Regions from separate parts of the Gibbsiella quercinecans genome, predicted to be linked through region 3. Evidence: predicted binding sites of a transcription regulator. Region 3 holds the regulator's gene; each other region holds the start of a gene.
What was found. Region 3 encodes PhoB, which activates phosphate uptake and scavenging genes when phosphate is short. Its sites were predicted from a motif close to CTGTCATAAAACTGNCNNAT; they were not measured.
Positions count from the first base shown of each region.

Region 1: a site for PhoB is predicted at 4,164-4,183, ahead of ACN28Q_RS08630 (esterase-like activity of phytase family protein). Genes of this name have one in related genera too.
Region 2: a site for PhoB is predicted at 3,599-3,618, ahead of pitA (inorganic phosphate transporter PitA). Genes of this name have one in related genera too.

Region 1 covers NZ_CP014136.1:1,846,965-1,852,754, forward strand. The annotation lists gene erpA (iron-sulfur cluster insertion protein ErpA) at 124-471, opposite strand; gene hemL (glutamate-1-semialdehyde 2,1-aminomutase) at 739-2,028, shown strand; gene ampE (beta-lactamase regulator AmpE) at 2,071-2,925, opposite strand; gene nadC (carboxylating nicotinate-nucleotide diphosphorylase) at 3,201-4,100, shown strand; gene ACN28Q_RS08630 (esterase-like activity of phytase family protein) at 4,266-5,627, shown strand.
Region 2 covers NZ_CP014136.1:2,798,025-2,803,814, reverse strand. The annotation lists gene ACN28Q_RS12965 (autoinducer 2 ABC transporter substrate-binding protein) at 1-114, opposite strand, end outside; gene uspA (universal stress protein UspA) at 557-1,012, opposite strand; gene uspB (universal stress protein UspB) at 1,566-1,901, shown strand; gene pitA (inorganic phosphate transporter PitA) at 2,008-3,504, opposite strand; gene ACN28Q_RS12945 (BaiN/RdsA family NAD(P)/FAD-dependent oxidoreductase) at 3,803-4,996, shown strand; gene ACN28Q_RS12940 (autotransporter outer membrane beta-barrel domain-containing protein) at 5,048-5,790, opposite strand, start outside.
Region 3 covers NZ_CP014136.1:1,458,211-1,464,000, forward strand. The annotation lists gene ACN28Q_RS06750 (PstS family phosphate ABC transporter substrate-binding protein) at 1-641, opposite strand, end outside; gene phoR (phosphate regulon sensor histidine kinase PhoR) at 656-1,972, opposite strand; gene phoB (phosphate response regulator transcription factor PhoB) at 2,003-2,692, opposite strand; gene sbcD (exonuclease subunit SbcD) at 2,974-4,206, shown strand; gene sbcC (exonuclease subunit SbcC) at 4,203-5,790, shown strand, end outside.

The sequences.
Region 1 (5,790 bases), 390 kb from region 3:
CCCATACGGGCGCATCATAATGAGTTGGGGAAATTGATTACACGGAGCTTCTCCCCCGCACCGGCAACAACAAACGCGGGGGGAAGCAACGACCACCGGCCGGCGGTGGTTGATTAGGCAGGATCAGATACTGAACGAAGAACCGCAGCCGCAGGTGGTTTTGGCGTTCGGGTTAGTGACCACAAAGCGTGAGCCTTCCAGCCCTTCGGTGTAGTCCACCGAACCACCTACCAGGTATTGCAAGCTCATCGGATCGACCACCAACGCAACGCCCTGCTTTTCAATGGTCATATCGCCTTCATTAACCTTATCGTCAAACGTGAAACCGTACTGGAATCCGCTGCAGCCGCCGCCGGTAATGTAGACCCGCAGTTTCAGGTTTGGGTTTTCTTCATCAGCAATCAGGTATTTCACCTTGTTTGCTGCCGCCTCGGTAAATTGCAGGGGCAGTGCTGCTGTTTCATCACTCATACTTAACTCCCAACATTGTTCAGCATCAGGTTACTACAACGGCAGCCTGATTAATGCCTTTAATTATCCAATACCCCAGTGCTGTGTTCAAGTATTCGCCGCATTAGGCGCATTTTATTGGCACCTTTTAAACCATTCGCCCGCAAAGCCGGCGAAAAATGCCGCCGATGCCGGCATGCCCTGCCCCGGTTAACCGTTTCATAACGGCGCGCACTTCTCTAGAATAGCCTGCGTCGAACCATTTATTGAGAATCCAGGAGCCGATTTATGAGCTTACACAGCAAGTCCGAAAGTCTGTACGCCCAGGCGCAGCAGTTAATCCCCGGCGGGGTTAACTCCCCGGTGCGTGCATTCACCGGCGTCGGCGGGGTGCCGCTGTTCATTGAGCGGGCTGACGGCGCTTATCTCTATGATGCCGATGGTAAAGCCTATATTGATTACGTCGGCTCCTGGGGCCCGATGGTGCTGGGCCACAACCACCCGGCCATTCGCAACGCCGTTATCGAAGCGGCCGAACGCGGCCTGAGCTTCGGCGCACCGACCGAAATGGAAGTGAAAATGGCGGCGCTGGTGACCGAACTGGTGCCAACCATGGACATGGTGCGCATGGTCAACTCCGGCACTGAAGCCACCATGAGCGCAATCCGCCTGGCGCGCGGCTATACCGGCCGCGATAAAATCATCAAGTTTGAAGGCTGCTACCACGGCCATGCCGACTGCCTGCTGGTTAAAGCCGGCTCCGGCGCCCTGACTCTTGGGCAACCAAATTCGCCAGGGGTGCCGGCAGACTTCGCCAAACATACCCTGACCTGCAGCTATAACGATCTGGATTCGGTACGCAGCGCATTCGAACAGTACCCTGCTGATATCGCCTGTATCATCGTTGAGCCGGTGGCCGGCAACATGAACTGCGTGCCGCCGCTGCCGGGCTTCTTGCCGGGCCTGCGCGCGCTGTGCGATGAGTACGGGGCGCTGTTGATTATCGATGAAGTCATGACCGGTTTTCGCGTGGCGCTGGCCGGCGCCCAGGCTTACTATGACGTGGTGCCGGATCTGACCTGCCTGGGCAAAATCATCGGCGGCGGCATGCCGGTGGGGGCATTCGGCGGCCGCCGCGAGGTGATGGCGGCGCTGGCGCCAACCGGGCCGGTTTATCAGGCCGGCACCCTTTCCGGCAACCCTATCGCCATGGCCGCAGGCTACGCCTGCCTGAATGAAGTGGCGCAGCCGGGCTTGCACCAAACCTTGACCGAACTGACGGAAATGCTGGCGCAGGGGCTGTTGGACGCCGCGCGCGAAGAGAATATTCCGCTGGTCGTCAACCGCGTTGGCGGCATGTTCGGGCTGTTCTTCAGCGATGCCGAAGCCATTACCTGCTACCAGGACGTGATGCAGTGTGACGTTGAGCGTTTCAAACGCTTCTTCCACCTGATGTTGGATGAAGGCGTCTATCTGGCGCCTTCCGCCTTCGAAGCCGGATTTATGTCCGTGGCGCACAGCAAAGATGATATCCAACGCACCATTGATGCCGCACGCCGCTGCTTTAGCCAACTGTAATCACCGCATAGCGGGGCCGCAATCACGCGGCCCTGCTTCGGCTTAGGTCAGCGCCCCGTAGATCGTTAATATCGCGACCACAACCACAATAATCATCGTCACTTTACGCGCCAGCGTCACTGCAGCCCGTGGGGTCTGCACTGCATCGCCATGGGGCTCACGCGCTAACGAAAACTGCGCTAGCGAAGTCAGTACCTGATATTGCGAGGTGCGAAAATCCCCCAACGAAGCAAACCACGCCGGCAAGGCTTTCTCGCCGTGGCCAAACATCGCATACGCCAGGCTAGCCAGGCGCACCGGGATCCAATCAACCCAGTGCAGCAGCCAGTCGATGCCCGACTGTGAACGCTGCAACGGGGTATGGTGGCGCGCCAGCCAAGTTTGATAAGCGCGCAGGAACGCATAGCCTGCCAGCGCAATCGGCCCATACGGCCCGCCGACCACCAGCCAGAACAACGGGGCAAGATAATAGCGGTAGTTAATCCACAGCAAGGCGTTTTGCAACTCCCGCAGTCGTTCCTCCTCGCTGTAATCCACCGGTAAGCCGTGAATCAGCGCCAATTCTTCCGACATCTGGGCGCAGGCGTCGGCATCACCCTGCCTGGCCGCCTTCAGATAGGCGCGATAGTGTTTGCGAATAATCCCGGCGCCAATGCACAGCAGGCCAATCACAATCCATAACAGCAGTGTCACCACGCCAAAAAACAGGCCGTGGCTGATCCCCAGAATCGCCCACACCACGGCCATCCAGACAATAACCAGCGCCAGCGTCTGCGGCAGTAAAAAGCGGCGCAGCCGCTGGAACACCCCGGCAATACGATGATCCAACTGCCAATGGTCACCCAGCTTGAACAAACGTTCCCATGCCAGAACCAGTAACAACGTAAACAGCGTCATGAGCCAGCCCTCTCCTTTTATGTACTCCCGGCGTTGCGCAGCGGGATTTATCGCATGATTCCAGAGATACGCATATCAATGCCCATCCAATAACAGGCCAGCCCCCTGATCGACAGGATCCGATAAGGTTGCCTACCGGATAATAACGTTGCCGAAATGATGAGCCGCCACAGCAATCCGCTATCAAAAGAAACGGTTAAGGCATGAGTGGTACTTGCCCTGGCAACAGAGTAGCATGTTCCACAATCCCCTTACCGCCCATTTCGGAGTTTCCTATGCCGACACGCCGTTACAGTGCCGACAGCCGCCGCGCCGAGCTGCTCGAACGCATTGAAAGCGATATCCCCTACGCCGTTGCCCAGGCCCTGCGTGAAGATTTGGGCGGCGAAGTGGATGCCGATCGCGATATCACCGCACAGTTACTGCCCGCAGACAAGCAGGCCAGCGCTACCCTGATCACCCGGGAAGCCGGCGTGTTCTGCGGGCAACGCTGGCTGAATGAGGTCTTCATTCAGCTGGGCAATAAGGTCAAAACCACCTGGCTGGTTGCCGACGGCGATACGCTGGTGCCGAATCAGCCGCTGTGCCAACTGAGCGGCCCGGCGCGCACGTTGCTGACCGGCGAACGCACGGCGCTGAACTTCATCCAGACGCTGTCTGGTGTAGCCACGGAAGTCAGCCGCTACGTTGCGCTGCTGGAAGGCACCCAAACCCGCCTGCTGGATACGCGAAAAACGCTGCCGGGGCTGCGTACCGCGCTGAAATACGCCGTGCTCTGCGGCGGCGGTAGCAATCACCGCCTGGGGCTTTCCGATGCGTTCCTGATTAAGGAAAACCACATTATCGCCGCCGGATCGATAAAAAAGGCCGTCGAACAGGCCTTCTGGTTGCATGCCGATGTGCCGGTAGAAGTCGAGGTCGAATCATTGGATGAGCTGCAGCAGGCGCTTGATGCCGGCGCGGATATCGTGATGCTGGATAATTTCAGCATTGACATGATGCGCGAGGCCGTCACCCTGGCCCAGGGGCGCTCTCAGTTGGAGATTTCCGGCAACGTCACCCGTGACACGCTACGCGCGTATGCGCAAACCGGCGTTGACTATATTTCCGTCGGGGCGTTGACCAAGAATGTGACCGCGCTCGATCTGTCGCTGCGCTTCGACGAACCCCGCTGACCGCTTCTTCCCCAGTCCGCCCGCCCGTGCGGCCGTCATCCCCGCACGGCGGCGGCATGGCGGCCGTCATGTAAATGACACACCCGTTATTTAAGCTGCTGTCTTCCTAATCAGAAACGCACACGCCTTCTGCCTTGCCGGCAGGGCACACAAGAGTGTAATACGATGAAATATAAGTTATTACCGCTATTACTCACCGGATTGATATCTTTAAACGCCCTGGCGGAAGGTGAAAAAACCACCCGCTATGTGGTGACGTTTCCCGCCGGGGAACGCGTGGCTTATCAAGGGAAATTCGCCAGTCACTTTCCCCATGGCCTGCCGATAGGCATCGGGTCTGGCCTCTATTTTATGGGGAAACAGGGCGACGATCTGTTGTTCACCACGCTGACCGATCGCGGCCCCAATGCCGATGCGCCGCCGGTGGGTGATAAAGAAGCCAAGATCTTCGCCAACCCCGGCTATACCCCGTTAATTATGGATATCAAAGTCAGCGCCAAGGCGGCGCAGGCCGTCAACCCACGCCCGTTGCACGATGAACAAGGCCCGATAAATGGCCTGCCGCTGCCGGAGAATTTCATCGGCTCCACCAATGAAGTGGCGTTGAATGATGCTTTACTTCCCCTGAGCACCAGCCAACGCGGCCTGGATACCGAAGGGATCACGCCCGATGGCAACGGCGGTTTCTGGCTGTGCGACGAGTATGGCCCGTTCCTGATCCATATTGATGCGCAAGGGAAAATCCTGAAAAAATTTGGCCCAACGCCCAGCGGCGCCGAGCAGTCCGTCGCGACCGGTCTGCCGGCCATTATTAAATGGCGCCAGCCCAACCGCGGCTTTGAAGGGCTGACCCGGTTGCCAAACGGCACCCTGGTGATGGCGGTGCAAAGCACGCTGGATATCAACGGAAAAAGTAAGAACAAAGCGCAGTTCACCCGCCTGGTGATGTTCAACCCGGAAACCGGCGCCAGCCAGATGGTGGGTTACCCCATCAATATTGACAGCTATAAAAAGGCCAAAGATGCCAAAATCGGCGATATCGTCGCGCTGGATAATCAACGCATCCTGCTGGTGGAGCAAGGCGCAGACAAAGATAAGCAGATGCAGAACCGCATCTATCTGGTGGACATGAGCCAGGCCACCGATCTGACCCCCTTTGATGCGAACGGCAAAGCACCGGAATTTGACGATAGCGAACAGTTGGCCAAACGCGGCATTCGCCTGGCGCAAAAACGCGAACTGGTTGATCTGCGTAAACTGGGTTGGCAACAGGAAAAGGTTGAAGGCCTGGCAATGGTTGATAAACACACGCTGGCGGTCATCAACGATAACGATTTCGGCCTGCGTTCCACGTTGAAATCCCCGCTGAAAGCAAAAGACAAGGTTGGCGATTACCAAACCGGCCCCGACGGTAAACTGATGCGGGACGGCACTGCCACCAACACCACGCTGGAAGTGGTGCCGTTGCAAAAACCGGAGGCTGACAACGAGCTGTGGTTGATTACACTGCCGTCCCCTTTGCCGTAACCGGGCGCTGAACGCTAACGTTTTACCGGCGGGCTATTCTACCGCTGCACACCGCCGCCTGGCCGGCCGCGCTCAACATCGCGCAGCGCGGCCAGGCCATCAACATTGCGGAACATAACGCATTTTTTTCCAGCCCGATGTAACGCTAAGCCATTGCTACCGT
Region 2 (5,790 bases), 1.3 Mb from region 3:
CGTAACTTTGGCGACCACGGCAATGTCATATTTCTCCGCAGCAAAGCCCGGCGTTGTTGATAATATGCACGCAGAAACCACACATGCATTGAATAATGCGAGGTTAAATTTCATAGCTGTACCTTTTTTATCTGTAGGGGGAGGTTTCTCCACGGCTGCAGATTACAAAGGAATGGAAGAGCACGCGCAGTCGAAGTTAACAAAATGTGATCTGCGCACATTTAGGTAAAATTACCGGGACTTTAGCGTTAAAAATATGTTAGTAATTTACGAGGTGGTAATATTACAACGGAGTATCGCGCGAAAAGAAACCAATAATTAACAATAAAAAAACACTGCAATAACTTAAGCGGCTTTACCTGCCGTGGTATAACCACTGCAGCCAGGAGGCGATAACGCTATTGGTGGGATCTGTGAACAGTATCACTTTTAGCCGGTGCAAAGACAGCCCCGCCTGGTTGAGGTTATACGCTTACGGCACAAAGGAACGGCGCGCCGGCCTGCCGCCGGGAAAGAACCCCATCCCGAAAAGGATGGGGGTGAAGCAAAATCGAACTTACTCGGTTTCTTCTTCTTCAGCTTCGTCGTCATCGCGCAACGGCACGATCAGCATATCGATATGCACGGTGTTGATCAGTTGGCGCGCGGAGGACATCAGCTTGCTCCAGAAGTCCTGATGGTGGCCGCACAGCACCAGATCCATATCGTATTTTCTGATGGCATCGACCAGCACCTGCGCCAAATCGCCGCTGCCGCTCAGGGTTTGGGTAATCGGATAACCGGCGTTCTGCGACAGTTCGGCCAGTGCGTGGCGGGTTTCTTCAGAGATGCGCTTTTGCATATCGCCAAGGTTGACGTCGATCAGGCCGGTGTAAAGATCGGAATAGTTAACATCCACATGAATCAGAGACACCTTCGCATTATACGGCCGCGCCATTGATACGGCTTTCTCGACCAGAGTCTTGCTTTCTGGCGATAGGTCAACCGCGATCAGAATGTGTTTGTAAGCCATGAGAATACTCCTTCCATATAAGGCTGATTAAAGAGTTAGCAGGTATTCGGCGTTGCAATCCGGCGCTTTCGGTTTACCTGCATAATATCATTCAGATAACACAGTGAAATGTTGGGGCGATCACACTGCATTGTATCAATCGATTCTGTCACCGTTACGCTTCCGTTTTACACCGACAGCGCTGAAAATCCTATTATTTAAGTGGATATTACTCGCCTGCGCGCCAGAAAGATAAGCGTATCTGCTCAAAAGTATAGCCTGATCGCCGTTACTCATCGCGTAGTAAAAAGCTGTGGTTATGCGTTATAACCAAGTGGCAGGTGACAATCGAACGGATTGCGATAAATTTTATGCATGATGCAGATTGGTTTGCGTCTCATTATCCTACAATAATGAATAGCGGCCTCGCCGTTCCCTGTGTGATTTCAATAGCAATACCCCCTGGGGGCTCTATCGTGGGCGATGCGCCAGGAAGTCGTTGAATTTGTGGTAGTGGTTGGGTGGTTGGCCGCGGTGGATTGCCGCGGATGACAACGCCTTGAGGAGGGGAATCATGATCAGTACCGTCGCGCTGTTTTGGGCATTGTGTGTGGTCTGTGTGATAAACATGGCGCGTTATTACTCTTCTCTGCGGGCGCTGCTGGTGGTATTGCGCGGCTGTGACCCGTTGTTGTATCAATACGTCGACGGCGGGGGCTTTTTTACCACGCACGGCCAGCCGAGCAAGCAGCTAAGGCTGGTGTGGTATATCTACGCGCAGCGCTACACCGACCATCATGATCCCGAGTTCATCCGCCGCTGCGAACGGGTGCGCGGCCAGTTCGTGCTGACCTCCGCCCTGTGCGGCCTGGTGGTGATAAGCCTGCTGGCCATGCTGATTTGGTATTGAGCCAAGCCGTTTTCATACCGCTATCTCTATAGGCATTGGGTGATATACGGGCGAAAAAAATGCCAGTCAGCTTGCTGACTGGCATCGTATTCTGCGTGGATGACGCTTAGATCAGCTTGAGAGCCAACCAGTAGAGCCCGCCGGAAAGCACTATCGATACCGGCAGGGTTAACACCCATGCCATCAGGATATTCTTCACGGTTTTGCTCTGCACGCCGCCGCCATCGACGATCATCGTCCCGGCAACAGCAGAAGACAACACGTGCGTGGTGGACACCGGCATCCCGGTATAGCTGGCCACGCCGATGGACAGCGCGGCTGTCATCTGGGCCGATACGCCCTGCGCGTAAGTCATGCCCTTCTTGCCGATCTTCTCACCGATGGTTGTCGCGACGCGGCGCCAGCCCACCATAGTGCCCAACGACAGTGCCAATGCAACCGCAACAATAATCCACAACGGCGCATATTCAACGGTTTGCAGCAGATCCTGGCGCAGGTTGTTGAGGAAACGCTTATCCTCTGAAGAGGTTTCCGGCAGCTTGGCAACACGGCTTGAGGTATCGCTAACGCACATCAGCAGACGGCGCAGATGGCTGCGCTGTTCAACCGTCAGTTGATCGTAGCTTTGCAGATTATTCAGCAGGCCGGTGGTGTATTCCAGTGCAGGCAACGCGCTTGAATTGTCGCAGTGGAATTCCGCTTGCTCGGCAGCGGTGCTATCCGCGATAGAGCCCAACGGCGCCAGCGTCAGCACATGCGACAGCGAATCACCGTGCAACTGATAATACTGCTGCAAATGGTTAACGGCATCACGCGTGCGTGTGATGTCATAACCGGTTGCATTCATATTCAGCACAAAGCCGGCAGGAGCAACGCCGATCAGCACCAGCATGATCAAACCAATGCCTTTCTGGCCGTCGTTGGCGCCGTGCGAAAAGCTAACGCCGATAGCTGACAGGATAAGTGCGATGCGGGTCCAGAACGGCGGTTTGCGTTTGCCATCGACCTTTTCACGTTCGGCCGGAGTCATATGAATACGCTGACGTTTTTTAGTACTGCTCCAATAGCGGCGCAACACAAACACCATCACCCCAGCGACCAGCATCCCCACCAGTGGGGAAAAGATCAACGACAGGAAAATACTGATCATTTTCGGGATGTTCAGCGCATCGACCGCTGACGTATGGGTCACCATGGCATTGGTTAACCCCACACCGATAATGGCGCCAATCAGCGTATGGGAGCTGGAAGCCGGCAGACCAAAATACCAGGTACCGAGGTTCCAAATAATGGCGGCCAACAGCATTGAGAACACCATCGCTAACCCGTGCGCTGAACTGACGTTCAACAGCAGATCGGTTGGCAACAGATGAACAATGGCGTAGGCAACACTCAAACCACCGAGTATGACGCCAAGGAAGTTGAAGACACCTGCCATGACGACCGCAAGTTGCGAACGCATAGCGCGAGTATAAATGACAGTAGCAACCGCATTGGCCGTGTCGTGAAAGCCGTTAATGGCTTCATAAAACAAGACAAACAACAGTGCGAGAATCAACATCAGGCCGGTATGAAAATCCAGGCCAGCGAACAAATGCAACATAAGCGTTAAGCCAGGTTGGTGGACATGAACGCCGCGCATTATCGGTGACAATCGGTGCCGGGGAAAAGCAAAATATGACGTTTTTTTGATTTCAATGTGACTATTTGATGACAAATAACCAATAAAAATAATTAATTTCAATGCATTATCTGGATTTTTGACCTGTAATATTTTCTTACTTTCTTCGGTTATTATCCCCCATTAAGCGCTTTTTCTCGGTAAATTTGCCGATGAGTGGCGGCGAAATAGCGTAAAATGGCGGCCTTTTTACGGCAGTTGTGATTTTCGAGAGGCTTGGGTGGAACAGTTTGATGTCGTCATAATCGGTGCGGGCGCGGCGGGGATGTTTTGCGCGGCGCAGGCAGGGCAACTCGGCTGCCGGGTGCTGTTGCTGGATAACGGCAAAAAACCGGGCCGCAAAATTCTGATGTCTGGCGGCGGGCGTTGTAATTTTACCAACATGCACGCGGAGCCGGCGGCCTACCTTTCCAGCAACCCGCATTTTTGTAAATCGGCGCTGGCGCGTTATACCCAATGGGATTTTATCGATCTGGTCAACCGCTACGGTATCGCCTACCACGAAAAAACGCTCGGCCAGTTGTTTTGCGATGAATCGGCCCAGCAAATTGTCGATATGCTGGTGCAAGAGTGTGAGCTGGGCCAGGTCTCGCTGCGGTTGCGCAGCGAAGTGATCAGCGTAGAAAAAACCGCGGCCGGCTTCGAACTGCAGCTTAACGGTAGCAAAGTGAGCGCTCGCTCACTGGTGGTGGCCAGCGGTGGGCTTTCGATGCCGGGGCTGGGCGCAACGCCGTTCGGCTATAAGCTGGCAGAGCAGTTCGGCCTGCAGGTGTTGCCGACCCGGGCCGCACTGGTGCCATTTACCCTGCATAAACCGCTGTTGGAACATTCGCAGACGCTTTCCGGCGTCTCGGTGCCGGCAGAGATCACGGCGGAAAACGGCACCCGTTTTCGTGAAGCTATTCTGTTTACCCACCGCGGCCTGTCCGGCCCGGCGGTGCTGCAGATCTCCAGCTACTGGCAACCGGGTGAGTTTGTGAGTATTAACTTACTCCCTGCGCTTGATTTAGCGGGGTTCCTTGATGAACAACGCCAGGCGCACCCGAACCAAAGCCTGAAGAACACGCTGGCGCTGCATTTGCCAAAGCGGTTGGTAGAGTGCCTGCAAACGCTCGGGCAACTGCCGGAAGCCACCTTGAAGCAGCTCACGCCAGGCCAGATCGCAACGCTGGTGGATAACCTGCAAAACTGGCGGGTACAGCCCAACGGCACCGAAGGCTACCGTACGGCGGAAGTGACTATCGGCGGCGTTGACACCCACGCACTTTCCTCAAAAACGATGCAGGTCAACAAAGTGCCCGGCCTGTACTTTATTGGTGAAGTGGTCGACGTGACCGGCTGGCTGGGGGGATACAACTTCCAGTGGGCCTGGAGTTCTGCCTGGGCATGCGCGCAAGCGCTGGCGGCGTCGTAAAAATAAGGTGATAGCCGGCTGCGCCATCACCTTATCTTATAAGGGTAAAAATCAGAAACGCCAGATGAAGCCAGCGTTAACGCTATTGTCCTGATAGCGTGACGACAGCAGGCCACTGTAGCCCAGCGATAGCGTGGCGTTGCCGCTCACCGCAACCTCCGCGCCGGCCTTCAACAACATGGCATCGCGCGCCGCCGGTACGCCGTTCACCGTAAACGGTGTACCCCCGCCGTTAAAGCGCAGCCCGATGGCGCGATCCAACTCACTGTAATCGTGCTGCCAGCCGAGCTCGCTGCGTAGCGCCACCACGGTGGTTTTACTCAACTGCCATTGGCTATCGGCCCGTAGCCCTAGCGCCGACACCGTAGCATCGGTATGTTGCTTATCGCCGCGCAACGCCGCTGCGCCGCCGTTTTCTGCGATGCCATTGTTCTGGAAATTAATGTACGCCAGGTTGACGAACGGCTCCAGACGCAGCCGAGCGGTCTGTAGGGTGTAACCCGCCTCGGCGAACAGTTGCTCGGTACGGGCGCCGTACTGCGCCGTTAAACGATCCGACTGCGCGCTGTAGTTCACCGAACGCGCGGTGTCGATGCGGTGCCAGGTATATCCCCCGCCAGCACGCAACGCCAACGGGCCGAACTGTTTAGCGCCATACGCCGCCAGGTGGTAGTTATCGCTGTCAGCCTGCGAACCGTCGCCGCCATGCAGCGCGTTGCGCGTATAACCCGCGGCGACGCCCAGCAGCCCATCATTCGCTAACGCCGAATCCAACCCGACAAGAACCCCGTAGG
Region 3 (5,790 bases):
CCGATACTGTTGAGCGAACCGGCCACCGCCTGCACCACGGAAGCCGAACCCGGCAGCTCATTCACCCGCGCCATAAAATCACCGCCGCACAGGGCGCGTAACTTAAAGTAGCCGTAGGTGCCGGAAGCGGAATTGCGCCCAAACCGTTGAATGCTACGCTGCGCCCAGTCCCCGGTCATGCCCAGTTGCCCCCAACGCTGCAACGGGGGTTGCTCGCTACAGCGGCGGGTGGCGGAAAATAGCCGATCAAGCTGCGCCAGGTTGAGCCCGCGCAGCGGGTTATCCTGGTGCACCAGCACCACCAGCGCATCCACCGCCACCGGCACCGCCAGCGGCGCATAGCCATAGCGGTGCTCGAACGCCGAGACTTCCGCCGCCTTCATCGGGCGGCTCATCGGGCCAAGCTGCGCCGCCCCGGCCGCCAGCGCCGTAGGGGCGGTGGAGGATCCGGCGGCCTGAATCTGCAGGTTGACGTTCGGGTAGTGCTGGCTGAAATCCTGCCCCCACAGCACCATCAGGTTAGCCAGCGTATCGGAACCGACGCTGGACAGGTTGCCCGACAGCATACCGTCGGGTTGCGCCAACAGGCTGCGGCCAACCAACAACAGGCCAAGCAGCCCCCAGCGGGTAAATCGGATCATAGCGGGCCCATGCGTTAATGTTTCACCGCATTTTCTGATAAAGCCGCCGGCACAATCAACCGATTAGGCAGGGTGAAGATAAAACGGGTGCCGATACCGGGTTCGCTGAGCACTTCCAGCCGCGCATCGTGGTGGCTCAGGGCATGCTTGACGATCGCCAGCCCCAGCCCGCTGCCGCCGGTCTGGCGTGAACGGGCTTTGTCCACCCGGTAAAAGCGCTCGGTCAGGCGCGGGATATGCTCGGCGGCGATGCCGGGCCCATCGTCGCTCACCTGGAACTCGGCGCCGTGCGGGGTTTGCTGCCAGCTCACCTCGATATGGGTGCCCGGCGGCGTATGGTTGACCGCGTTATACACCAAGTTGGAAACGGCGCTGCGCAACTGATCTTCGTTGCCAAACACGCTCAACTGTTCATTCACCCGGAAGCTGATCTCATGGTTGCCGTGGCTTAGCGACTGTGCTTCACGCTGCAATACGCGCAGCAACAGCGGCATATCGACTTTCTCATGCATATCCACCAGCGGCGCCGCTTCAATACGCGACAGGGTCAACAGTTGTTTGACCAGGCCATCCATCCGCTTGGTCTGTTCCTGCATGGTGGCCAGCGCTTTGCCGCGCATCGAGCCGCCCGGCTCGGCGTCGCTCATCATTTCCAGATAGCCCTGCAGCACCGTTAGCGGCGTACGCAGCTCATGGCTGACGTTGGCGAAGAAGTTGCGCCGCGTGCCTTCCAACTGGCGCATCTGGGTGACGTCGCGCGCCACCATCAGCAGTTGCCCTTCGGCGTAGGGCATCACGCGGAACTCCACGTAATGCTCATTATTCAACTGCAACGTCAGTGGTTTACTGAATTCCTGCTGTTGCAGGTAGTGAGTGAACTCTGGGTAGCGCAGCAGGTTAAGGATGTGCTGGCCGCTATCTTCGGGCCAGCGAAAGCCCAGCAAATGCTGCGCCAGGCCGTTACACCAGAAGATATTGCCCTCTTCCGTGGTCATCACCAGTGCATCCGGCAGCGATTCGGCCCCGCTACGAAAGCGTTTGATCAGCAGCGCCAGTTCACGCCGGCGGCGGCGATTGCGCTGCTGCATTTGATACAGGCCATAAAACAGAGGCTCCCAGCTCCAGCGGCCGGGCGGCGGCGTCATACTGCGATCCACCCACAGCCAGTGGGAAAGTTTGAGTTGGTTAGAGTAGTTCCAGACCAGCGCCGCCAGTACGGCAATCAACAGTAGCCAGGGTAAATAGCCGACGATCAAACCCAACAGCAAGGCGGGAAGACAGAAAAGGGCCAGCTCCAGCGCCAGCCGCTTCCAGGATAGGTTTTCTAGCACGCTATGTTCTCCTGTGCGTTACCAATGAGTCTAGTAGCGCGTTGAGAACCGATAGCCAGTGCCGCGAACGGTTTGAACCATTTTGTCATGACCACTGCTCTCCAGCGCCTTACGCAGCCGGCGGATATGCACGTCAACGGTGCGGTCTTCTACATACACGTTAGTGCCCCAGACGTGATTAAGCAATTGTTCACGGCTATAAACACGCTCGGGATGAGTCATGAAAAAGTGTAGCAGCTTGAATTCGGTCGGGCCCATATCCAGAGCCAACTCATTAGCCATAACACGGTGCGATGAAGGATCCAGGCTCAGCCCTTGCATTTCGATCATATCATCTACCGCCATCGGGGAGATACGGCGCATGACCGCTTTGATGCGCGCCACCAGCTCTTTCGGTGAAAACGGCTTGGTGATGTAGTCATCAGCCCCCACCTCCAGGCCCCGCACCCGGTCTTCCTCTTCCCCGCGGGCGGTCAGCATCATCACAGGAATATCGCGGGTCAGCGCTTCGCGCTTCATATGTTTGATAAATTGGATACCGGAGCCGCCGGGCAACATCCAGTCAAGTAACACTAAATCAGGGAACGGCTCAGACAGGCGCGTCACGGCGCTGTCATAATCCTCGGCTTCCAACGGTTGGTAACCATTTTGCTCCAACACAAAGCACACCATCTCGCGGATCGGCGCTTCGTCTTCCACCACCAATATGCGTCTTGCCATCGTCAATCCTGCTAATGTGTTAACGTTCTGTGAGGCCGCGTGCCATCATTTTGCAGTTGCGCATAAACGCCACCGGCAGCCACGTAGCATAAATTCAGCCTTGTTTGCGGGCGCCATTATGCGTCAGTTTTATGACAGATTTATGAAACAAATCGCCATAGCAACCGCATTGCGGGGTCAGGATAAGCATAGCGATTATTACAATTTACACAGAAATATCATACTTCTGCCCTATTCCTCTTATAATCACCGCCAGGATGATATCGCCACGGGAGAGCCGCATGCGCCTGATTCACACGTCTGATTGGCACTTGGGCCAGTTTTTTTTCACCAAAACCCGCGCCGCGGAGCACCAGGCTTTTCTGCACTGGCTGATCGCCCAGGTGGAACAACAGCAGGTGGATGCGCTGATCGTCGCCGGCGATCTGTTCGACAGCGGCTCGCCCCCCAGCTATGCGCGCGAGCTGTACAACCTCTTCGTGGTCGAGCTGCAGCACACCGGCTGCCAGTTGGTGGTGTTGGGCGGCAATCATGATTCCGTGGCGACGCTTAATGAATCGCGCGAGCTACTTTCCTGCCTGAATACTACCGTGGTGGCCAGCGCACAGGCCGATCTGGAGCGACAGATCGTGGTACTGCACCAGCGGGACGGCCAGCCCGGCGCCGTGCTGTGCGCTATCCCCTTCCTGCGCCCGCGCGATCTGCTCACCAGCCAGGCGGGGGAATCCGGCGCGCAAAAACAGCTCGCCCTGCAAGATGCCATTACCCGCCACTACCAGGCGCTGTACCAGGCCGCCTGTGACCGCCGTACCGAGCTGGGCATCACGCTGCCGATCGTCGCCACCGGGCACCTGACCACCGTCGGCGTCACCACCTCCGACTCGGTGCGTGACATTTATATCGGCACGCTGGATGCCTTCCCGGCCCAGCACTTCCCGGCGGCGGATTATATCGCCCTGGGCCATATTCACCGGGCGCAAACGGTGGCCAAGAGCGAACACATCCGTTACAGCGGCTCGCCGATCCCACTCAGCTTTGACGAGCTTGGCACGGGTAAAAGCGTCTACCTGGTGGACTTCGCCGACGGCCAGTTGCAGCAGGTGACGCCGCTGGCGATCCCGTGCTTCCAGCCGATGCAGCTGATTAAAGGCGATTTGCAGCAGATCGAACAGCAGTTGCAACCGTTCGCCGATTACCAGGGGGAACTGCCGGTATGGCTGGATATTGAGGTGGCAACCCAGGATTACCTCAGCGATATTCAGCGGCGCATTCAGCAAATGACGGAAGCGCTGCCGGTGGAAGTGCTGCTGCTACGCCGCAGCAAGGAGCAGCGGCGGCTGGCGATCGCCCAGCAGGACAAAGAAACGCTGAACGAATTGAGCGTCGACGACGTCTTTGAACGGCGGCTGGCGCTGGAGCCGGAAATGGATGAACTGCGGCAACAACGTATCCGCCTGCTGTTTCAGCAGACGGTGGCCAACTTGGCGCAGCCCGATGAGGAGCCTTCCGCATGAAAATCCTGAGCCTGCGCTTAAAAAACCTAAACTCGCTGCAGGGCGAGTGGAAAATCGATTTTAGCGCCGAGCCATTCGCCAGCAATGGGCTGTTCGCCATCACCGGGCCGACCGGCGCCGGCAAAACCACGCTGCTGGACGCCATCTGCCTGGCGTTGTACCACCAGACGCCGCGTCTGCACGTCTCCCCCAGCCAAAACGAACTGATGACGCGCCACACCGCCGAATCGCTGGCCGAAGTGGAATTTGAAGTGAAAGGCATCGGCTACCGCGCCTTCTGGAGCCAGCGCCGCGCCAAAAACCAGGCGGAAGGCAACCTGCAGGCGCCGAAGGTTGAACTGGCGCTGCTGGAAGACGGCAAAATCATCGCCGACAAAGTGCGCGACAAGCTGGATTTGATCGCCACCATCACCGGGCTGGACTTCGGCCGCTTCACCAAATCCATGATGCTGTCGCAGGGGCAATTTGCCGCCTTTTTGAATGCCGACGCCAACGATCGCGCCGAACTGCTGGAAGAGCTGACCGGCACCGAAATTTACGGCCGGCTGTCCGAACAGGTGTTTGAGCAGCACAAGCAAGCACGCATCGATCTGGACGCCCTGCACCAGCGCGCCAGCGGTATTGAACTGCTGAACGACGAACAGCGCCTGGCGCTGGAAAAACAACGCGCCGAACTGGGCGAGCAAGAGGCCGCACTGAGCCAACAAACGCAGCGCCAGCAGTTGGCGTTGAACTGGCTACAGCAGTGGCGGCAGGCGCAACAGCAGCAGCAAACCGCCCAGGCCCGGCTGGCGGCCGTGCAGCAGGAACACCGCCAGGCCGAACCGCAATTGCAACGCCTGGCACGCAGCGCACCGGCGGAAAAACTGCGCCCCTTAATGGACCAACGCGCGCGCTGCAGCCAGGAGGCGGCGGCAATGCAGCAGCACATCGCACAGCTTACGCAGCAGCAGGAACAGCAGTTGGCACAGCTTGCACCGCTGCAACAGGCGCTGGAAAAAGCACGTGCCGAACAGCAAGCGCATGCCGCGCATCAGCAGCAGCAAGTCACGCTGATTGACGAACAAGTGGTGCCGCTCGACGGCCGCATTGCCCTGCTGCAGCAAACCCTGACGGAAACGCAGCAGGCCAGCGACGCTCAGGCGCAGCAGTGTAGCCAGCAGCAGCAACAGTTAACGCAGCTCAATGCGGAACGCACCCAATTGGCGGCGCAAGCCGAACAATACCAGGCCAAACAGACACAGCTCACGAACGCGCTGGCGCAGCAGCAGCAGCAACAGCAGGCGCTGGAGGCCGCCGCACCGCTGGCCACGCTGCGCCAGCATCAGGCCAGGTTGGCCGAGCAGCGCCCTGCCCGCCAGCGCTTATACACGCTCTCCTCCCTGGCGCGGCAAATCGCCCAGCGTCTGGAGCCGCAACGGCAGGAATTCAGCGAACGCCAAACCCAGCTCGCCGCGCTACAACAACAGCTCGAGCTGGCCCGCCAGCAGTTCAAACAACACCGGGCGCTTGAGCAGGAGGTGGAAAAGCGGTGGGAGCTGGAAAAACGCATCGTCAGCCTGGAAGCCGAGCGCGCGCATTTGC